DNA from 3 places in the Streptomyces sp. NPDC008125 genome. Region 2 is predicted to be linked to each of the others. Evidence: predicted binding sites of a transcription regulator. Region 2 holds the regulator's gene; each other region holds the start of a gene.
The links. Region 2 encodes HrcA, which represses chaperone genes, less so after heat shock. Its sites were predicted from a motif close to TTNGCACTCNGNNNNNCNGAGTGCNAA; they were not measured.

Region 1 (7,347 bases), on a different contig from region 2:
CCGTCATGGTCTCCGGCCGGAGCGCGGCCCGTACCGAACCGTCCGGGTCCAGGAACGACACCTGCCGGCTGTCCACGTGCGCGTCCCGCAGCCGGGGCAGCAGCCCCATCCGCTCCACGACCTGCAGGGCGGTGCCCCGGATGTCGATGGGGTAGCCGCCGCCGCGTACCGCGTCCGCCTTCTCGACCACTGTGACCGCGAAGCCGTACCGGTGGAGCCAGTAGGCCAGCGCGGGGCCCGCGATGCTGGCGCCGGAGATCAGGACGCCGCGTCCGCGGGGCGCGGGGGTGCCGGTACCGGCGGCCGTACCGCGACCGGATTCCGTACCGTAGGTGCTGGTCATGAGGAGTCCCCTCTCGACAGGTACGCGGGCGGTCACCATCTACGTACCTTAGGTATCTTCCTTGCGGGCGCGAAAAGCCCGTGAAGTGATGCTGCGGACCCAACCATATACCTAACTTAGGTATTCAAAGGAGTGGCATGAGCGCCCAGGAGCCGCACGCGGCAGACCTCGACGACCCCGAAAGCGGTTCCGACGCGGCGTTCGATCTCGTGGCCGAGATGCTGCCGCGCATGGCTCAGCTCAGCAACACGCTCAACAAGGGGCGACTGCCCGAGCACGCCATGGAGACCGCCGGACTCGCCCTGGAGCGGCCGTCGATGTCCGTCCTGGTCACCCTGCACATGGCCGGGGCCCCGCTGCGCATCGGCGAGATCGCGGCGCGCATGCAGGTGGTCGGGCCGCACGTCACACGCCAGGTCAACGGGCTGGAGAAGCGCGGCCTGGTCCGCCGCGTCACCGACCCCGACGACCAGCGCGCCCGGCTCATCGAGCCGACCCCGGAAGGCGCGGCGGGCGCCGAACGCTACATGCGGACCATTCTCGGCTGGTTCGGCGGAGCGCTCGCCGACTGGTCCGACCGGGACCGGCGGGAGCTGGGGCGGCTGCTGGGGCGGCTCGTGGACGACTTCACCCGCCACCTGTCGGCGCTGGACGCGGAGTAGACGGCGCGGCGGGTCGTCCCTCGCACACCCCGCCAGGAAGTACGGGACATCCTTCGGAGCACCCGGAGAAACACTTCGGCCCCCAGGACGAATCCTGGGGGCCGAAATCACAGCTGGACGCTGCGGGGGTGGAACCACCGATCCCTGAAGGGGATCAGAAGTCCATGTCACCGCCCGGCATGCCACCCGGGGCGGCCGCGCCGGCCTTCTCGGGCTTGTCGGCGATGACGGCCTCGGTGGTGAGGAAGAGCGCGGCGATGGAGGCGGCGTTCTGCAGAGCGGAGCGCGTGACCTTCGCCGGGTCGAGAATGCCCTCGGCGATCATGTCGACGTACTCGCCGGTCGCGGCGTTGAGGCCGTGACCGATCGGCAGGTTGCGGACCTTCTCCACGACGACGCCACCCTCGAGACCACCGTTGACGGCGATCTGCTTGAGCGGGGCCTCGAGCGCGAGCTTGACGGCGTTGGCGCCGGTGGCCTCGTCGCCCGTCAGGTCGAGCTTGTCGAAGACGGCGGACGCCTGGAGCAGAGCCACGCCACCACCGGCGACGATGCCCTCCTCGACGGCGGCCTTGGCGTTGCGCACCGCGTCCTCGATGCGGTGCTTGCGCTCCTTGAGCTCGACCTCGGTGGCGGCACCGGCCTTGATGACGGCCACGCCGCCGGCCAGCTTCGCCAGACGCTCCTGGAGCTTCTCGCGGTCGTAGTCCGAGTCGGAGTTCTCGATCTCGGCACGGATCTGGTTGACGCGACCCTGGACCTGGTCGCTCTCACCGGCGCCGTCGACGATCGTCGTCTCGTCCTTGGTGATGACGACCTTGCGCGCGGAGCCCAGCAGGTCGAGACCCGCGTTCTCCAGCTTGAGGCCGACCTCCTCGGAGATGACGGTGCCACCGGTGAGGATGGCGATGTCACCGAGCATGGCCTTGCGGCGGTCACCGAAGCCCGGGGCCTTGACGGCGACGGACTTGAAGGTGCCACGGATCTTGTTGACGACCAGGGTCGACAGGGCCTCGCCCTCGACGTCCTCGGCGATGATCAGCAGCGGCTTGCCCGACTGCATGACCTTCTCCAGCAGCGGAAGGAGGTCCTTCACGTTGGAGATCTTCGAGTTGACGATGAGGATGTACGGGTCGTCGAAGGACGTCTCCATACGCTCCATGTCGGTCGCGAAGTACGCCGAGATGTAGCCCTTGTCGAAGCGCATACCCTCGGTGAGTTCCAGCTCCAGACCGAAGGTCTGGGACTCCTCGACGGTGATGACGCCTTCCTTGCCGACCTTGTCCATCGCCTCGGCGATCTTGGCGCCGATCTCGGTGTCGGCGGCGGAGATGGAGGCGGTCGAAGCGATCTGCTCCTTGGTCTCCACGTCCTTGGCCTGCTCCAGCAGAGCGGCGGAGACGGCCTCGACGGCCTTCTCGATGCCCCGCTTGAGGGCCATCGGGTTGGCACCGGCGGCGACGTTGCGCAGACCCTCGCGGACGAGCGCCTGGGCGAGGACGGTGGCGGTGGTCGTACCGTCGCCGGCGACGTCGTCCGTCTTCTTGGCGACCTCCTTGACCAGCTCCGCACCGATCTTCTCGTACGGGTCCTCGAGCTCGATCTCCTTGGCGATGGAAACACCATCGTTGGTGATCGTGGGCGCGCCCCACTTCTTCTCGAGGACGACGTTACGGCCCTTGGGGCCGAGGGTGACCTTGACGGCGTCGGCGAGCTGGTTCATCCCGCGCTCGAGACCGCGCCGTGCCTCCTCGTCGAACGCGATGATCTTGGCCATGTGAAGTGGTCCTCCCGGACAGGGGTGGATTGCTCCGGACCGAGAGGCGCCCGCGACGGACGGCCTGCGTGCCCGGCGGTTCCTTGCCCCGCCGCGCCTGCGGGCCTCACCGGCCCGGTCCAAGTTTCTGTCACTCTCACCTGGAGAGTGCTAACGCCAATGATTAGCACTCGACCCCTGCGAGTGCAAGCGTCCTCCACGTCCTGGGGACAAGCTCCGGCCACGCCGCGGGCGGCCCGCAGCCGCTCTCCGGACAGCCTCCGGGCCCCAAGAGGCCCTTCCCCGCCCGCGAAACACGAACGCACGCAGGGCCCGCACCCCTGACGGGGGACGGGCCCTGCGTGCGTGAGAAGTGTCGTTGCCGACCGCGTCCGATCTCAGCCCACGGCGAGCTTGACCATGTCCGCCTGCGGCCCCTTCTGGCCCTGCGAGATCTCGAATTCAACTCGCTGACCCTCTTCGAGGGTGCGGTATCCGTCCATCTGGATCGCGCTGTAGTGGACGAAAACATCCGCACCACCGTCGACCGCGATGAAGCCGTACCCCTTCTCCGCGTTGAACCACTTGACGGTGCCCTGAGCCATGCCTAACTCCCCTATTTCTGGCCCCTGCACAGGACCGCACTTCGCGGACCCGGGTCAGAACTCACCCTCCGACAGGAGAGGGTGCGTGCGCCGGAACGCGTCGACCGCGGCCGAATGTATCTGCCCAACTGCCCTCTGCAACAGGTCAATCGGACGAGAATTCTGGTCGCGGCGGAACGCCCGAACATGAAGATTTGTTAAGAATTTTGGGCAAGTCGGGCCAGACAAAGGCCATTTAAGGCACAGAGGGCTTCCGGACTTTGGCTGCATCTTGTCGCGCGGCGGCGCGATCTCACGCACGCCCGGCACGGGCGGCGGAGGGGGCTTCCCCAACTGTACCCCGCTCAACCCTACGGAATTGCCCCCTCCGCGTCGTACGCGAAGGGGGCAACGGTGCGCTGTGGAACGGCGGTCGCGGCCCTGCCGCAGGGCGGGGCGGGACCGGGCGCCGGAGTCAGCAGCCGCCGGCGACGGCGGGGATGATCGAGACGCCGGCGCCGTCCGGCGTGGCCGCCTGGAGGCCGCCCTCGAAGCGGACGTCGTCGTCGTTGACGTACACGTTGACGAAGCGGCGCAGCTTGCCCTGGTCGTCCAGGACGCGCGCGGCGATGCCCGGGTGGTCCTTCTCCAGGGACTCGATGACCTCGGAGAGGACGGTGCCCTCGGCCGAGACCTCGGCCTGGCCACCGGTGTACGTGCGCAGGATGGTGGGGATGCGGACCTTGACGCTCATGGGGATTGCCTTCCTCGGTTCTCGGGTGGTCAGTGGGCTGCGAGACCCGCGTCGCGGAACGCGTCCAGGCTCGGGCGGATGGTCGCCGTCAGGCCGGTCGTCGGGGAGACGGCGTCCAGGGTCTTCAGGCCGTCGCCGGTGTTCAGGACGACGGTGGTCAGGGTCGGGTCGAGCAGGCCGGCCTCGATCAGCTTCTGCGTCACGCCGACGGTCACCCCGCCCGCGGTCTCCGCGAAGATGCCCTCGGTGCGGGCGAGCAGCTTGATCGCGTCGACGACCTGCTCGTCGTCGACGTCCTCCACCGCGCCGCCGGTGCGGCGGGCGATGTCCAGGACGTACGGGCCGTCGGCCGGGTTGCCGATCGCGAGCGACTTGGCGATCGTGTTCGGCTTCTGCGGGCGGACCACGTCGTGGCCGGCCTTGAAGGCGGTGGAGACCGGGGAACAGCCCTCGGCCTGGGCGCCGAAGATCTTGTACGGCTTGTCCTCGACGAGACCGAGCTTGATCAGCTCCTGGAGCCCCTTGTCGATCTTGGTGAGCTGGGAGCCGGACGCGATCGGGATGACCAGCTGGTCCGGGAGCTGCCAGCCGAGCTGCTCGCAGATCTCGTACGCGAGGGTCTTCGAGCCCTCGCCGTAGTACGGGCGGAGGTTGACGTTGACGAAGCCCCAGCCCTCGCCCAGCGGGTCGCCGATGAGCTCGGAGCAGAACCGGTTCACGTCGTCGTAGTTGCCGTCGATGCCGACGAGTTCGCCGCCGTACACCGCGGCCATGACGACCTTGCCCTCTTCCAGGTCGTGCGGGATGAACACGCAGGAGCGGAAGCCGGCCCGCGCGGCGGCGGCACCGACCGCGCCGGCGAGGTTGCCGGTGGAGGAGCAGGAGAGGGTGGTGAAACCGAAGGCGCGGGCGGCCTCGACGGCGATCGCGACGACACGGTCCTTGAAGGAGTGCGTCGGGTTGCCGGAGTCGTCCTTGACGTACAGGGCGCCGGTGACGCCCAGCTCGCGGGCGAGGTTGTCGGCCTTGACCAGCTTGGTGAAGCCGGGGTTGATGTTGGGCTTGTCGGCGACGTCGGCGGGCACCGGCAGCAGCGGCGCGTAGCGCCAGATGTTGTTCGGGCCGGCCTCGATGCGCTTCTTCAGCTCCTCGGGGGAGCCGCCCGGCAGGTCGTACGCCACTTCGAGTGGCCCGAAACAGGACGCACAGGCGAAAATGGGACCGAGTTCGAAGCGTTCGCCGCACTCGCGACAGGAAAGCGCGGTGGCGGGACCGAGGTCCACGGACGTGCCGGAATTCGCTGCAATGGTCTGAACAGCCATGATGGCGGAGGCCCTTTCTCCTCATCTTCCTCGCGACGCATTTCGCCGCAAGACGGAATTGGCACCTTCCCCACCGTGGCCTCGCGGCCGGCGGGAGGGTTGCCGGGACTTCAACGGGCCGTTCCCTCAGTCCCTCTGGATGAGCGCTATGGCACTGGACCGTGCGATCCAGGCGTTTGTCCGCCCTCCGACCCCGAGATGCGAAGGCGGTGAGCGTTGTTCAAGACTGTAACCGAAGCACCCGACGGTTGAGGTAGTCGTCCGAACCGCGAGATGGATCACACGCAGGGAGTATCGCCCGTGCTGGATGAGGTCGACAGCTGGCTGAACCGCCGTTCCTGGGCAGTCTCCGACCGTCCGCTGGACCGCCTCCTGGCGGCCAGGAGGCGGTACCCGCGGGGCTCCTCCGTGAGCGTCGTCCTGCCCGCGCTGAACGAGGAGGCGACGGTCGGCGACATCGTCCGGACCATCCGCCACGAGCTCATGGAGCAGGTCCCGCTCGTCGACGAACTCGTGGTGATCGACTCCGGTTCCACCGACGCCACCTCCGCCGTCGCCCGCGCGGCCGGAGCCCGGGTGGTGCACCGCGACGCGATCCTCCCCCGGATACCCGCCGTCCCCGGCAAGGGCGAGGTGCTCTGGCGGTCGCTCTTCGTGACCAGCGGCGAGATCGTCTGCTTCGTCGACGCCGACCTCAAGGACTTCTCCGCCGATTTCGTCTCCGGCATCATCGGCCCGCTGCTCACCGACCCGGGCATCCAGTTCGTCAAGGCGATGTACGACCGGCCGCTGGAGACGGCGGACGGCCACGCGCCGGCCGGTGCGCCCGCGCAGGGCGGCCGTGTCACCGAACTGGTCGCACGCCCGCTGCTCAATCTGCACTGGCCGGAACTGGCCGGCTTCGTCCAGCCGCTGGGCGGCGAGTACGCGGTCCGGCGCCCGCTCCTGGAACAGCTCGCGTTCCCGGTCGGCTACGGCGTGGAGCTGGGGCTCCTGGTGGACGCGCTGCACACCGTGGGGCTCGACGCCCTGGCCCAGGTCGACGTCGGGGTCCGCCGCCACCGCCACCAGGACGGGCAGGCGCTGGGACGGATGGCCGCCGCGATCTACCGGACCGCGCAGCTGCGGCTCTCCGTGGGACATCTGGTGCGCCCGGTGCTGACCCAGTTCGAACGCAACGAGGACGGTTTCCGGCCACACACCTACGCGGTGGACACCGAGGAACGGCCGCCGGTCCGGGAGATCCCCGAGTACACCGCGAGACGCGCCGCCTGACCCGGCCCGGGTTCTCCCGCCCGGCTGCACGGCACGAGGTGCCGCCCCACCCGGCGCGGCCCCGCGTCGAGCACACCGCGAGACGCACCCCCCGACCCGGACCGGCCTCGAACACGTTTGGGGGGTTACGTATCGGGCTAGGTTCCGCTACATGGTCTCCGAGCACGCCGCCCAGGTCCTCGTCGCGTCCAATCGCGGCCCCGTGTCGTACACGCTGAACGACGACGGTTCCCTCGACTCACGCCGCGGCGGAGGCGGGCTCGTCTCCGGGCTGAGCGCCGTCGACGACAAGGTGTGGGTCTGCGCCGCACTCGGCGACGGCGACCGCGAGGCGGTCCGGCGCGGGGTCGGCGAAGAGGGCGTCCGGATGCTGGACATCGACGCCGCCGTGCACGCCGACGCGTACAACGGCATCGCCAACTCCGTGCTCTGGTTCGTCCACCACCTGCTCTACCAGACCCCCGTCGAGCCGGTCTTCGACGACGAGTTCCGGCGCCAGTGGGCCGCGTACGAGACGTACAACCGGGCCTTCGCCGAGGCGCTGGCCGAGGAGGCGGGCGAGGGCGCCGCCGTGCTGGTGCAGGACTACCACCTCGCGCTGGTCCCCGGGATGCTCCGCGAGCTCCGCGCCGACCTGCGCATCGGCCACTT
Region 2 (7,347 bases):
GACTCCGGGCAGGCGAGGAAGGCGGTGCCCAGCTGCGCGGCGTCGGCACCCGCCGCGAGGACGGCGGCGATCTGCGCGCCGCGCATCATCCCGCCCGCCGCGACGACCGGCAGCTGCACGGTCTCCCGGATCTGGGTGACGAGAGTGAGCAGCCCGATGCCGGTGTGGTCGGCCCGCGGGTCGTCGTGGTGGGTGGACTGGTGGCCGCCCGCCTCGACGCCCTGGGCGCAGACGGCGTCGGCCCCGGCCCACTGGGCGTCGCGCGCCTCCTCGGCGGTGGTGACCGTGACGATCGTGTACGTACCGGCGCGGGCGAAGGCGTCCAGGGTGTCACGGGTGGGGCAGCCGAAGGTGAAGGAGACCACCGGGACCGGCTCGGCCAGCAGGGCGGCCACCTTGGCGTCGTAACCGTCGGACCCGTCGCCGCCGTCGGGGTCCGGGTCGCCGAGCGGGGTGCCGTAGGTGTCGGCCTCGGCCGCGAGGCGGTCGCGGTACGCCGCCACGGCACCGGGGTCGGCGGGCGGGGGCTGCGGCATGAAGAGGTTCACGCCGAAGGGCCCGGCGGTCGCCGCGCGGACCTGCTCGATCTCCTGGCGCATCTCCTCGGCCGACGTGTACCCGGCGGCGAGGAAGCCGAGCCCGCCCGCGTCGGCGACGGCGGCGACGAGCCGGGGGGAGGAGGTCCCGCCCGCCATCGGCGCCTGCACGATCGGATATCGACAGAGATCGGTCAGGGAGGACATCCCCGCATCGTGCCATGTCCGGTCCGCCGTGCCGAATCCGCGCGCGACCGGCCGGTGGCCGCACGCACGCACCGCCCGCCGGGACGGATCCCGGCGGGCGGTGCGGATGCGTACGGAGCCGTTCGGGCCTCAGCGGCCGTTGAAGGCGTCCTTCAGACGGGAGAAGAGACCCTGCTGTCCGGGCTGGAACTGCCCGGTGGGCCGCTCCTCGCCGCGCAGCTTGGCCAGCTCGCGCAGCAGGCGTTCCTGTTCCGCGTCGAGCTTGCTGGGGGTCAGCACCTCGACGTGCACGATCAGGTCGCCCCGGCCGCCGCCACGCAGATGCGTGATGCCGCGCCCGTGCAGCGGGACCGACTGGCCGGACTGGGTGCCGGGCCTGATGTCGATCTCCTCCACGCCGTCGAGCGTCTCCAGCGGCACCTTGGTGCCGAGCGCGCCCGCCGTCATGGGGATGGTGACCGTGCAGTGCAGGTCGTCGCCGCGCCGCTGGAACGTCGGGTGCGCGACCTCGTGGATCTCGACGTAGAGGTCGCCGGCCGGTCCGCCGCCGGGGCCGACCTCGCCCTCGCCGGCCAGCTGGATGCGGGTCCCGTTGTCGACACCCGCGGGGATCTTGACCGTGAGGGTGCGCCGCGAGCGGACGCGGCCGTCACCGGCGCACTCCGGGCAGGGGGTCGGCACGACGGTGCCGAAGCCCTGGCACTGCGGGCAGGGCCGCGAGGTCATGACCTGGCCGAGGAAGGACCGGGTGACCTGGGACACCTCACCGCGTCCGCGGCACATGTCGCAGGTCTGGGCCGAGGTGCCGGGGGCCGCGCCCTCGCCGCTGCACGTGGTGCAGACGACGGCGGTGTCGACCTGGATGTCCTTGGTGGTTCCGAAGGCCGCCTCGGAGAGGTCGATCTCCAGCCGGATCATGGCGTCCTGGCCGCGCCGCGTGCGCGAACGGGGTCCGCGCTGCGACGCCGTGCCGAAGAAGGCGTCCATGATGTCGGAGAAGTTGCCGAAGCCGCCGGCGCCGAAGCCGCCCGCGCCGGCGCCGCCGCCGGAGGCCGACAGCGGGTCCCCGCCCAGGTCGTAGACCTGCTTCTTCTGGGCGTCGGAGAGCACCTCGTAAGCGGCGTTGATCTCCTTGAACCGCTCCTGGGTCTTCGGGTCGGGGTTGACATCCGGGTGCAGCTCGCGGGCGAGCCGACGGAATGCCTTCTTGATCTCGTCCTGCGACGCGTCGCGCCGTACGCCGAGCACGGCGTAGTAATCGGTGGCCACTTACGACTCCGCCAGGATCTGTCCGACGTAACGTGCCACTGCGCGTACCGCTCCCATCGTTCCGGGGTAGTCCATGCGGGTCGGTCCGACCACGCCGAGTTTGGCGACTGCCTCGTCGCCCGAACCGTAGCCGACCGTGACGACGGACGTGGAGGTGAGGCCCTCGTGGGCGTTCTCGTGCCCGATCCGTACGGTCATGCCCGAGTCCGTGCACTCACCGAGCAGCTTCAGCAGGACGACCTGCTCCTCCAGTGCTTCCAGCACGGGCCGGATCACCAGGGGGAAGTCATGCCCGAAGCGGGTGAGGTTGGAGGTGCCGCCGATCATCAGCCGCTCCTCCGTCTCCTCGACCAACGTTTCGAGGAGAGTGGAAAGGACCGTGGAAACCGTCCCGCGGTCCTCGTTCTCGAAGGATTCCGGCAGGTCCTGCACGAGCTGCGGGACGTCGCTGAAACGGCGTCCCACGACCCTGCTGTTGAGCCGGGCCCGCAGATCGGCGAGAGAGGTCTCGCCGAACGGCGCGGGGCAGTCGATCATACGCTGTTCGACCCGGCCGGTGTCGGTGATCAGGACCAGCATCAGCCGGGCCGGCGACAGGGCCAGCAGTTCCACGTGACGCACCGTGGAGCGGGTCAGAGAGGGGTACTGGACGATGGCGACCTGCCGGGTCAGCTGCGCGAGCAGCCGTACCGTACGGCCCACCACGTCGTCGAGGTCGACCGCCCCGTCGAGGAAGTTGTGGATCGCCCGGCGCTCCGGCGACGACAGGGGCTTGACGCCCGCGAGCCGGTCGACGAAGAGGCGGTAGCCCTTGTCCGTGGGGATGCGCCCGGCGCTGGTGTGGGGCTGGGCGATGAAGCCCTCGTCCTCCAGCACCGCCATGTCGTTGCGGACGGTGGCCGGGGAGACCCCGAGCCGGTGCCGCTCCGTGAGCGCCTTGGAACCGACCGGCTCCTCGGTGCCGACGTAGTCCTGGACGATGGCGCGCAGCACTTCAAGTCTGCGTTCGCTGAGCATCGCGCACACCTCCAGCTGTCCGTCGTGGTGGCTTCTGCCTGGCACTCTGTGCGTCTGAGTGCCAGCTTTCCCCCGGCCAGTGTACGGGGGTGGGGAGGGCACCGGGCAAGGGCGACCGGCCGCGGTCCGCGAGACCGCGCAGATCGATGCGGATAGCGTCTCCTCATGGACCTCTCTTGGGAAGAGCTGGGCTGGGAGCGGTTGGGGCACGGCGTGGGCCGCAGGCGGCTTCCCGGCTGGGACGCGACCGCCGCCCTGGTCGCCGGGGCGGACCGCGCGCTGGTGGTGGACACCGGCGCGAGTCTGCGCGAGGGCGTCGGGCTGCGGACCGAGGCGCAGCGGCTGCTGGGCCGGAGGGTGACCCATGTCGCACTGAGCCATCCCCACTTCGACCACGTCTTCGGCACCGCTGCCTTCGCGGGCACGGAGGTGTTCGGGGCGTACGGGGCGGCGGCGCGGATGCGGCGGTCGGTGGACGAGATGCACGCCGACGCGGTGCGCAACGGCCTGCCCGAGCACGACGCGGCCGAGGCGGTGGACGCGCTGGTGCTCCCGGGCCGCGAGGTGTGCCACCGCTGGACGCTCGACCTGGGCGGCGGGCGCGAGGTGGTGCTCGCCAACGTGGGGCCGGGCCACACGGGGCACGACTTGGCGGTCCTGGTGCCCGGGTCCGGGACCTCGGGGGCGCCCGCGGTGGTGCTCTGCGGGGACCTGATCGAGGAGTCCGGTGAGCCGCAGACGGGCCCGGACTCGGTGCCGGCCCGATGGCCCGCCGCCCTGGACCGGCTCCTCGCGCTGGGCGGCGAGGACGCGGTGTACGTACCGGGGCACGGGGCGGCGGTGGACGCGGCGTTCGTCCGGGCGCAGCGGGAGCTGCTGGCGGGGCGTTTCGGCGGGTGAAGCGTGTGAAGGCCGTCCGCCGGGGCGGGTGGTCCCCCATGGCGGACGGCAGCCGAATTATCGTCGTGCCATGCGCAGTTACCAGCCGGACCTGACCCCGCCGTGGAAGAGGTCCGCCCCCGTGCCCGAGGTGCCCGCCGATCCGGATCTGGTCGTGGAGGAGGTGTCCACCGGCTTCTGCGGTGCGGTGATCCGCTGCGAGAAGTCCGCCCAGGGGCCGGTGGTGACGCTGGAGGACCGGTTCGGCAAGCACCGGGTGTTCCCTATGGAGCCGCGCGGTTTCCTGCTGGAGGGGCGGGTGGTGACGCTGGTGCGCCCGTCGTCCGGCGGTCCGGTGGTTCCGGCGCGTACGGCCTCCGGGTCGGTGGCGGTGCCGGGTGCGCGGGCGCGGGTGGCGCGGGCCGGACGGATCTACGTGGAGGGCCGGCACGACGCGGAGCTGGTCGAGCGGGTGTGGGGGGACGACCTGCGGATCGAGGGGGTGGTCGTGGAGTACCTGGAGGGCATCGACGATCTCCCCGCGATCGTACGGGAGTTCGGGCCGGGGCCGGACGCGCGGCTCGGAGTGCTGGTGGACCATCTCGTCCCGGGTTCCAAGGAGTCCCGGATCGTGGCCGAGGTGTCCGATCCGCACCTGCTGGTGGTGGGGCACCCCTTCATCGACGTCTGGGAGGCCGTGAAGCCCGCCTCGGTGGGCATCGCCGCGTGGCCGTCCGTACCGCGCGGGCAGGACTGGAAGACCGGGGTCTGCCGGGCGCTGGGGTGGCCGGAGAACACCGGGGCGGCCTGGCAGCACATTCTGTCCGGGGTCCGCTCGTACAAGGATCTTGAGCCTCAACTCCTCGGCCGCGTCGAGGAATTGATTGACTTCGTCACGCTTCCGGGGTGACCCCGGGCTCTCCCCGCGGCGCCGTCCGGACATTGTTCCAACGGATCGGGTACCGATCCGGACAAAGCGCTGCGGTTCGCACTCCTGACCGGTTAATTGGGAGTACGGGATTCGTCTGCGACGGGGGATACGGGGATGCCGCAAGGGGACTGGCAGGAGAGCGGCGGAAACGAGGCGGCCTCCGCCGTGTTCCACCTCGTGCAGGAACTCATCGACCGGTACCGGATCAACCGGCCGGTGATGCCGATCGTGGTGGCCCAGGCGGACGACAGCGGTGCCCCGCCCGAGATCGACGACCGGGTCCGGGAGATCGCGCACCTGGTGCACCGCGCCAACGAGCCGCGCCGGGTCCCGGTGCGGCTGCTGGAGAGCCGGGGCACCTCCCCGTACGACTCGGCGCTCGACATGGTGCGCAGGCTGGGCGAGCGACCCTGGGAGACCCGGGAGCGCAGCCAGTACAAGCCCTTCGCCTTCCCCCGGTCGCGACTGCTGGGCGCCATCGAGCAGGCGACGGCCCAGGTGCTCGCGCAGCCGGGCGGCACCACCCGGATCGACCGGGGCGAGCGCATCCTGGAGGAGCTGGGCGCGCTGCGCTGGCGGCCCACCCGGTCCGGGGCCGGCGACTGGTCCCGCTCGCTGCGCGCGTCCGTCCGTCCCGAGACCTTCCTGGGCGCCGTGTTCATCGCGGTGCTCGGCGTCCTGCTCGGCGAGATCGGCTGGACCGCCACCCTGCTGCTGACCGCCGCCGCGACGCTGGTCCTGGCGGTGGTACGGCTGCTGACGGCTTCGGCTCCCCCGCTGCTCTGGCTGCGGCGGGCCAGCCGGTGGTTCGCCACCACCTCCTCCCTCGCCGCCTCCAGCACCGGATACCCCTCGGACGGCTGGTCCTGGCTGTCGCCGCGGGGTTCCTGGCGGGTGATCCGGGCCCGCGCCGCCGCCGTCGCGCTCCGAGTGGCCGAGGCCGACGAAGGCGACGCGGCGGCCCGCCAGTTCCACCTGGAGCTGCGGGTCCAGGCGCTCCTGGAGGACCTGCGGCACGGATATCGCCCCCGCGCGCTGGACTGGCGGCGCAGCAAGCGCACCGTCCCCCCGGTGGTGCTGCTGCCGACGGCCACCAACGAGAACGGGGGCGTACTGCTGATCAACGCGATCAACAACGTGCGCTCGCGCCGCAGCGAGGTCGATCCGCTGCTGCTCCTGGCCACGCTGCCGGCCGCCGAGGAGCTGGTCCACACCCCCTCGCAGCCGCCCGGCCGGCCGGCGGCGGGCGGCCGGGCGCCGTGGCTGGGGGCGCAGGCCCGCTACCGGCTGTGGGTGGACGAGCTGAGCGTCGGCCAGTCCCCCGCCGGCGCCTCGGCGCTCTCCTGGGTGCTGCGCCTGCCGCTCTCCACCGCGCAGCTGACCCACGACCACGCGGACGCCCAGCTGCGCACGGTGCGGGTGCGCCGGACGTGGGCCTGGTACGTGATGTCCCGGACCACGGTGGCGCTGGTCCTCGTCGGGAGCCTGCTCGGCACGTATCTCTGGAGCGTGCACTGGCAGGAGACGTACTGCCACGGGCCGCTGACCGACCGGAACACGGACGCCGTGTGGAGCAGTTCGGGCCACGGCCCCCGGGAGTGCGTGGGGGTGGCCACGGCGCCCGAGGTGCGGTTCGCGGAGGGGAACGGCCTGGAGCTGAAGGGGCTCGGCGCGAGGGTCACGTTCGAACGCGTCGAGCAGGCGGTCCGGGACGAGAACGCCAGGATCGGCCCCTCCGAGTCGTACGTCACGGTGGTCTACGCCGGTCCGCTCACCGCCGAGGAGGAGACGGACACCCGCAAGGGTCTGGAGGAGCTCACCGGGGTCTACCTGGAGCAGCGGGCGGTCAACGGCACCACCACCGACGAGCACCCCGTCAAACTGAAGGTCCTCCTGGCCAACGGCGGTGAGGACATGCTGCGGCAGACGGTCGCCGTGCGGAAGATCATCGAGGTGGCCCACCGGGACCCGCACGTCGTGGGGGTGGTGGGCATGGGCCGGAACACCACCGAGAGCCCGGCCGCCACCGAGGCACTGCGCGAGGCGGGGCTCGCCGTGGTGGACACCACCAACTCCAGCAGCAGGCTGCCCAAGGAGTCGAACTACTTCGGGCTCGCGGCGACCGACACGGAGCAGACGTACGCACTCGGGCTCATCGCCCGTCAGCTGCTTCCCGGGAACGGCACCGGCCACGCGCGCGTGCTCTCCCGGACGGAGGAGAACGGGGACAAGGACCAGTACACGATCGACCAGCGGGACGCGGGCCGGGCGATGCTCGAGTCCGCGGGCTACGTCGTCGGCGAGAACGTCGGCTACCCGCTCGCCCAGAACGGCGCGGCCGCGCTGGGCGGTGCGGTCGGCGAGATGTGCGAGGAGCAGCCGGTCCCGGACGCGCTGTATTTCGCGGGGCGCGCGGAGGACATCAACCCTCTGCTGGACAAGCTGTCGCAGACCGCGGGCTGCTCGGAGAAGAACATCACCGTCTTCACGGGCGACGACCTGACCAAG
Region 3 (7,347 bases), on a different contig from region 2:
CGGCCTCGGCCTCTTCCTCGGCCGGCTTCTCGACGACCAGGGTCTCGGTCGTGAGCAGCAGCGACGCGATGGACGCGGCGTTCTCCAGGGCCGAGCGGGTGACCTTGACCGGGTCGATGACGCCGGCCTTGATCAGGTCGCCGTACTCGCCGGTGGCGGCGTTGAAGCCCTGGCCCTTGTCGAGGTCCGAGACCTTCGAGGTGATGACGTAACCCTCGAGGCCGGCGTTCTCGGCGATCCAGCGCAGCGGCTCGACGGCGGCGCGGCGCACGACCGCGACACCGGTGGCCTCGTCGCCGGTCTTGCCGAGGTTGCCCTCCAGGACCTTGACGGCGTGGACAAGGGAAGAGCCACCACCGGAGACGATGCCCTCCTCGACCGCGGCGCGGGTCGCGGAGATGGCGTCCTCCAGACGGTGCTTCTTCTCCTTGAGCTCGACCTCGGTGGCGGCACCGACGCGGATCACGCACACGCCGCCGGCCAGCTTCGCGAGGCGCTCCTGGAGCTTCTCGCGGTCCCAGTCGGAGTCCGTGTTCTCGATCTCGGCCTTGATCTGGTTGACGCGGCCCTTGACGTCACCGGCGTCGCCGCCGCCGTCGACGATGGTCGTGTCGTCCTTGGAGACGGTCACGCGGCGGGCGGTGCCCAGCACGTCCAGACCGGCCTGGTCGAGCTTGAGGCCGACCTCCTCGGCGATGACGGTCGCACCGGTGAGGGTGGCGATGTCGCCGAGCATGGCCTTGCGGCGGTCGCCGAAGCCCGGGGCCTTCACCGCGACGGCGTTGAAGGTGCCACGGATCTTGTTGACGACGAGGGTGGAGAGCGCCTCGCCCTCGACGTCCTCGGCGATGATCAGGAGGGGCTTCGAGCCGCCGGCCTGGATGACCTTCTCCAGCAGCGGGAGCAGCTCCTGGATCGAGCCGATCTTGCCCTGGTGGATCAGGATGTACGGGTCGTCGAGGACGGCCTCCATACGCTCCTGGTCGGTCACCATGTACGGGGACAGGTAGCCCTTGTCGAAGGCCATGCCCTCGGTGAACTCGAGGTCCAGGCCGAAGGTGTTGGACTCCTCGACGGTGATGACACCGTCCTTGCCGACCTTGTCCATCGCGTCCGCGATGAGCTCGCCGACCTGCGGGTCCTGCGCGGAGAGCGCGGCCACGGCGGCGATGTCGGACTTGTCCTCGATCGGACGGGCGGTCGCGAGGAGCTCCTCGGACACGGCCTTGACCGCGGCGTCGATGCCCTTCTTCAGGGCGGCCGGGGAGGCGCCCGCGGCGACGTTGCGCAGACCCTCGCGGACGAGCGCCTGGGCGAGGACGGTCGCGGTGGTGGTGCCGTCACCGGCGACGTCGTTGGTCTTGGTGGCGACCTCCTTCACCAGCTGGGCACCGAGGTTCTCGAACGGGTCGTCGAGCTCGACCTCGCGCGCGATGGTGACACCGTCGTTGGTGATGGTGGGCGCGCCGAACTTCTTGTCGATGACGACGTTGCGGCCCTTGGGGCCGATCGTCACCTTGACCGTGTCGGCAAGCTTGTTGACGCCGCGCTCAAGGGCGCGACGGGCGTCCTCGTCGAACTTCAGAATCTTCGCCATGGGCTGTTTTCCCTCTCGAACGAACTGCGCCCCTCGCCACCCGGCTTGTTATTTCGCAGGGGGCCAGGGGCGCAGAACACACAGCAAATGTGGGTGAATTACTTCTCGATGATCGCGAGGACGTCGCGGGCCGAGAGGACGAGGTACTCCTCGCCGTTGTACTTCACCTCGGTGCCGCCGTACTTGCTGTACAGGACGACATCGCCGGTCTTGACGTCGAGCGGAAGGCGCTCGCCGTTCTCGAAGCGGCCCGGGCCCACGGCCAGGACGACGCCCTCCTGGGGCTTCTCCTTGGCGGTGTCCGGAATGACCAGGCCGGAAGCCGTGGTCTGCTCGGCGTCGAGCGGCTGGACCACAATGCGGTCCTCGAGCGGCTTGATCGCAACCTTGGAGCTGGTGGTCGACACGATCCGGTCTCCCCCTTCGGAGATCTCACGGGGTTTAACAGTCTTGGGTCGCGCCGGGCCGGATCCGTCGTCGCGGGTGCCGGACCTGCCCTGTCGCGCAGTACTGCTGGCACTCTCCAGGGGGGAGTGCCAGCACCGAGACTATGACCGCGATTAGCACTCGGTCAAGCGGAGTGCCAATTCAGTACCCGTGCGTGGCGCCGCCCGGCCGCCGGGGCGGGCCGGCCGGGCGGCGGCGCGGCCGGGGGCGCGGGCCGGCCGGTGTGCCGTGACGACGTGCCGGACGCACCCCGACCGGGCGTCCGCGAGGACAACGCCGGGGCGGTACGCGCCGTTCCGGGCGAGGGTGCCCGCAGGCCGGTCCCACCCGCCGCCCAGCGGCCGTCACCCGTCGCCCGGGGGTGTGCGGACGGCGCGGTGGCGGTACTCGTGAGCGCGCTGGAACTCGTCGTCCGCCCGCTCGCCGCGCTCCGGAGACCGCCGGCCCCCGCCCGGGGATCAGACGTAGTCGTCCAGCCGGGCGACCGCGTACCCCTTCTCCGTGATGACCTTCATGACGTTGCGGACCATGTCGGCCATGGTCCCCTTCCACTGCCCGGGGCCCTGGAAGTGGGTCAGGACGATGTCGCCGGGGTGCAGGTCCCGGTCCCACTCGCGCCAGTCCATGTGGTCGGGGAACGCCTCCTCCGCCCACAGCGGCACGGCCTTGATCCCGCAGGACTTGGCGACGACGAGGGTGTCCCGGTTGTAGTTGCCGTACGGCGGCCGGAGGAGCACCGGCCGCTTGCCGAAGTGCTTCTCGATCCGGTCCTGCTGGTCGCAGATCTCCTTCTTCTGCTCGGCGTAGGAGAGCCCGGGCAGATAGGGGTGGGTGAGGGTGTGGTTGTTGAGAGTGACGCCTTTCTTCTGCATCTCGGCGAAGTACCCGTAGTCCTCGCTCGCGAGGTAGTCGCTGAGGAAGGCGGTGTACGGGATCTTCAGCTCGTCCATCATCCGGATGAACTCGGGGTCCTTCTCGGCCCCGTCGTCGATGGTGAGGAAGACGATCCGCTGATCGGTGGGGACGGTCGTGAAGACCTGCGGCAGGTCCTCGCCGTCGTCGACCTCGAACCCCTCGCGGCTGGTGATCTCGGGCTTCACCGCGGGCGGTGCGGGGGCGGGCAGCGGGACCTCGGCCAGCCCCCATCTCTTCGCGACGGCGACCCGCTGCGCCTGGCGCCGCTTCAGCTGTTCGGCGTACGGGACGAGGGCGCCGACCGGGCCGGCCTGCGGGGCCGCTGCCGCCGCCGCCCGGCCACCCGCGCCCGCCGAGCCCCGGCGGCCGTGCTGGTCGGTACCGGAGGGGCTCTGGCCGCATCCGGCGGCGAGGGCGGCGCCCAGCAGGGCCACCAGGACGAACGTGCCCGATGTGCGCCGCTTCACTGTCCTTTTTTCCTTTTGTCGTACTAGTTGCATGGCGCCGCATCCTGCCAGCCCTCCCCCGGCCTTCCCGTCCCGACACCGCCGCCCGTCCGGCCGCGTCCCCCGCCTGGCGCACAACCCCGTGGGAAGCGGAACGCCGGGGACGCAGCGGGAGCCGGGGTGCGGCCCGGGGTGGCCGTCGCCGCCCGCCCGACGGGAAGGGCAGGACACGGCCTGGCCCACAATGGGACGGGTGAACGCACCTCTCCCCGCCGGTGACGGCCCCGCCGACCCGCTCGCCTCCTTCGCCGCCCTGCGTACGCCCGAGGGCGCCGCCCTCCTGGACGAGTTGCGTGACCACGACCCGGCGCGCGAACTGGCCACCGCCACCCGGCTGCGCCGCGATCACGCCCCGGACCTGGTCTCGGCCGCGCTGGGGCAGGCCAGGCTCCGCCAGCGGGCGGTGGCGAAGTTCGGCGCCGAGGACGCGTACCGGATGTTCTTCACGCCCGACGGCGTCGAGCAGGCGACCCGTACCTCCGTCGCCACGTACCGCGCCGGACGGTTCGCGGCGCTCGGCGGGGTGCGGCGGGTGGCCGACCTGTGCTGCGGCATCGGCGGCGACGCCATCGCGCTGGCCCGGGCGGGCATCGCGGTGCTGGCCGTCGACCGCGACCCGCTCACCGCCGAGGTGGCCCGCGCCAACGCCGAGGCGCTCGGCCTCGGCGGGCTGATCGAGGTCCGGTGCGCCGACGTGACCGGCATCGACACCGCCGGGTACGACGCCGTCTTCGTCGACCCGGCCCGGCGCGGCGGGCGCGGCCGGATCTTCGACCCCGAGGCGTACTCGCCACCGCTCTCCTGGGCGACCGCCGCCGCGCTGAAGGCCCCGCGCGCGGCCCTGAAGATCGCGCCGGGCATCCCGCACGAGGCGATCGGTCCGGAGGCCGAGGCCGAGTGGATCTCGGACGGCGGGGACGTGAAGGAGGCGGTGCTCTGGTACGGCGAGGGCTTCGAGGCCGGTTCCTACCGGGCGACCCTGCTGCCGTCCGGCGCCACCCTCGCCACCCGCTCCCCGCTGCCGGCCCCGCCGGTGGGCCCGGTAGGGCGCTATCTGTACGAGCCGGACGGCGCGGTGATCCGCGCCAGCCTGGTCGCCGACATCGTGGCCCGGTGCGGCGGGCGGCTGATCGACGAGACGATCGCCTACGTCACCAGCGACGAGCCGTACTCCTCCCCGTACACCTCCGCGTACGAGATCACCGATCGGCTGCCGTTCAACATGAAGCGGTTGAAGGCGCTGCTGCGGGAGCGGGAGGTGGGGGTGCTGACGGTGAAGAAGCGCGGGTCGGCGGTGGAGCCGGAGGAGGTGCGCCGCCGGATGAAGCTCGCGGGGCCGAACTCCGCGACGGTCCTGCTGACCCGGGTCGCCGGCGCCCCGACCATGCTGGTCGGCCGGCCCTTCCGCCCGGAATGCTGATCAGCCCGCAGCCGGGGCGGTCCGGCGGGACCCGCCGCGCCCGAGCACCCGCACCACCCAGCGGCGGTGCGCGACCGCGGTGACCGCGCCGGTCAGCCCGGTGATCCACGCGCAGAGGCCGACACCCATGCCGAGGACCACCAGGCCGTACGGGTCCTCGCCCGGCGTGGCCGCCGCCGGGACGGCGAAGCAGGCGAAGAGGCCCGCGGCGCCCAGGACGTAGGACACCAGCAGCCAGGCGAGTCCGAGCCCGGGCATCCGCAACGTCCCGTCCCGGTCGGGGTCGCGGTCGAGCGCGCCCCAGCCGGCCAGCAGCGCGCGGACCTTGCGGGCCCGCACGATGTCGAGGCCGAGGAACACGGCCGCCGGGACGAGCACGGCGATGCCGACGAAGAGGGCGGCGACCGCGATCAGGTCGGTGATCGGGTCGAGGGACTCCTCGAAGAAGATCATCGACGTACCGACCAACGCCCAGCCGACGGCGGCGATTCCGCCCCAGGTCAGCAGCAGCGCGAGCCGTCCGCCGCCGACGTGCAGCCGCACCAGCCCGCCGAGGACCTGGGCCCGGTCGGCGAGCAGGGAGGCGCGGTCCGGCCAGGACCGGATCTCCGCGGGCGGTGGAGGCGGGGGCAGCGGGGCTCTCGAAGGCATGGCCCGACCCTACCGAGCCGGCCGACAACGGCCGTGCTTCCGTGGACGGTTACCGCCTCCGGCGCAGAACGTCCGCCGCGCGGCGACCGGTTGGCGGCCACCGGTCGCCGGGTCCGCTCCCACGCGTCGCCGGGTCCGCTCTCACGCGTTGAGCAGCGTCTCCACGTCGAGCTTGCCCATGCCCATCATCGCCTTCATGGCGCGGTCGGCGCGGTCCCGGTCGGGGCCGCCGAGGATGTCGGGGAGGGCGCGCGGCACGATCTGCCAGGACAGCCCGAACCTGTCCTTGAGCCAGCCGCACCGGCTCTCCTCGCCGCCCTCGGTGAGCGCCGCCCACAGCCGGTCCACCTCGGCCTGGTCCGCGCAGTCCACGGAGAGCGAGACGGCCTCGGTGAAGTGGAAGGCGGGTCCGCCGTTGAGGCCGGTGTACTCCTGGTCCGCGAGCCGGAAGCGGACGGTCATCACGGCGCCGGCCTCGCCCGGGGAGCCCTCCGGGTAGTGGCTGGTCTCCAGGACGCGCGAGTCGCCGCCGAAGACGGAGACGTAGAAGTCGGCGGCCTCGGCGGCCCGGCCGTCGAACCAGAGACAGGGGGTGATCTTCTGCATGGTCTTCTCCTCCAGGGGTCCCGCTCGGCCCGGGCCCGGTCACCGGTCCGGGGCTCTGGAAGGTAGACCCGGCGGGCGCCCGGAACTCATCGGACACGCGGGGCCGCCGCCCGTACGGCGGCGGCCCCCGTCCCACGGTGGGGTCAGGAGTCGACCGGCCCCAGCGACTCGAAGCGCCAGCGGTGCACCGCGCGGGTGATCAGCCGTCCGTCGGGCTCGGGGAGTTCCGGCAGCTGGTCGCCGTACTCCCCCGGCCACCAGGTGATCACCAGCACCCGGTCCTTCGGGGCGCGCAGCAGCTCGGTGCGGAGCGGGGTGCGGGCGAGTTCGCCGGCCCGGGCACGGGCCCACTCCAGCAGTTCCGTACCCCGCCCGTCGGCGGCGCGGGCCTCCCACATCAGTGCGACGGTCATGAGTACAGGTTGTCCTTGCTGATCTCGTGCACGTGGTCGTGGTCGTGGGTATGACCGTGATCGTGCTGGGCGCCCGGTACGTGCGGGTCCGTCACCGGCAGCGAGGAGTCGGCGGAGAGCTCCCAGTCGGAGGCGGGCCGGTTGCGGGCGACCATCTCGGCGCCGAGGGCGGCGACCATCGCGCCGTTGTCGGTGCAGAGTCCGGGGCGGGGCACCCGGAGCCGGATTCCGGCGCGCTCGCAGCGTTCCTGGGCCAGCGCGCGGAGCCGGGAGTTGGCGGCGACGCCGCCGCCGATCATCAGGTGGTCCACGCCCTCGTCCTTGCAGGCGCGGACGGCCTTGCGGGTCAGCACGTCGACCACGGCCTCCTGGAAGGACGCCGCCACGTCGCGTACCGGCACCTCCTCGCCGGCCGCGCGCTTCGCCTCGATCCAGCGGGCGACGGAGGTCTTGAGCCCGGAGAAGGAGAAGTCGTACGCGGGGTCGCGGGAGCCGGTCAGGCCGCGCGGGAACGCGATGGCCTCGGGGTCGCCCTCCCTGGCCAGCCGGTCGATGACCGGGCCGCCGGGGAAGCCGAGATCCAGCACGCGGGCGATCTTGTCGAAGGCCTCGCCCGCCGCGTCGTCGATGGTGGCGCCCAGCGGCCGTACGTCGCTGGTGATGTCGGGGGCGAGCAGCAGCGAGGAGTGGCCGCCGCTGACCAGCAGGGCCATGGTCGGCTCGGGCAGCGGGCCGTGCTCCAGCTGGTCGACGCAGATGTGCGAGGCCAGGTGGTTCACGCCGTAGAGCGGC

Region 1: a site for HrcA is predicted at 2,946-2,972, ahead of groL (chaperonin GroEL). Genes of this name have one in related genera too.
Region 3: a site for HrcA is predicted at 2,158-2,184, ahead of groES (co-chaperone GroES). Genes of this name have one in related genera too.

The regions. Positions count from the first base shown of each region.
Region 1 is NZ_JBIBHR010000003.1:182,749-190,095, reverse strand. It holds gene ACFZAX_RS06110 (FAD-dependent monooxygenase) at 1-343, opposite strand, end outside; gene ACFZAX_RS06105 (MarR family transcriptional regulator) at 481-1,005, shown strand; gene groL (chaperonin GroEL) at 1,160-2,782, opposite strand; gene ACFZAX_RS06095 (cold-shock protein) at 3,160-3,366, opposite strand; gene ACFZAX_RS06090 (MoaD/ThiS family protein) at 3,821-4,099, opposite strand; gene thrC (threonine synthase) at 4,129-5,421, opposite strand; SAM riboswitch class I at 5,440-5,567, opposite strand; gene ACFZAX_RS06080 (glucosyl-3-phosphoglycerate synthase) at 5,722-6,696, shown strand; gene ACFZAX_RS06075 (trehalose-6-phosphate synthase) at 6,848-7,347, shown strand, end outside.
Region 2 is NZ_JBIBHR010000011.1:145,645-152,991, reverse strand. It holds gene ACFZAX_RS20170 (nitronate monooxygenase) at 1-743, opposite strand, end outside; gene dnaJ (molecular chaperone DnaJ) at 873-2,012, opposite strand; gene hrcA (heat-inducible transcriptional repressor HrcA) at 2,013-3,029, opposite strand; gene ACFZAX_RS20155 (MBL fold metallo-hydrolase) at 3,195-3,929, shown strand; gene ACFZAX_RS20150 (DUF3097 family protein) at 4,000-4,818, shown strand; gene ACFZAX_RS20145 (hypothetical protein) at 4,954-7,347, shown strand, end outside.
Region 3 is NZ_JBIBHR010000029.1:38,843-46,189, forward strand. It holds gene groL (chaperonin GroEL) at 1-1,597, opposite strand, end outside; gene groES (co-chaperone GroES) at 1,696-2,004, opposite strand; gene ACFZAX_RS32625 (polysaccharide deacetylase family protein) at 2,503-3,459, opposite strand; gene ACFZAX_RS32630 (methyltransferase domain-containing protein) at 3,650-4,885, shown strand; gene ACFZAX_RS32635 (hypothetical protein) at 4,886-5,536, opposite strand; gene ACFZAX_RS32640 (VOC family protein) at 5,678-6,142, opposite strand; gene ACFZAX_RS32645 (hypothetical protein) at 6,286-6,555, opposite strand; gene tsaD (tRNA (adenosine(37)-N6)-threonylcarbamoyltransferase complex transferase subunit TsaD) at 6,552-7,347, opposite strand, start outside.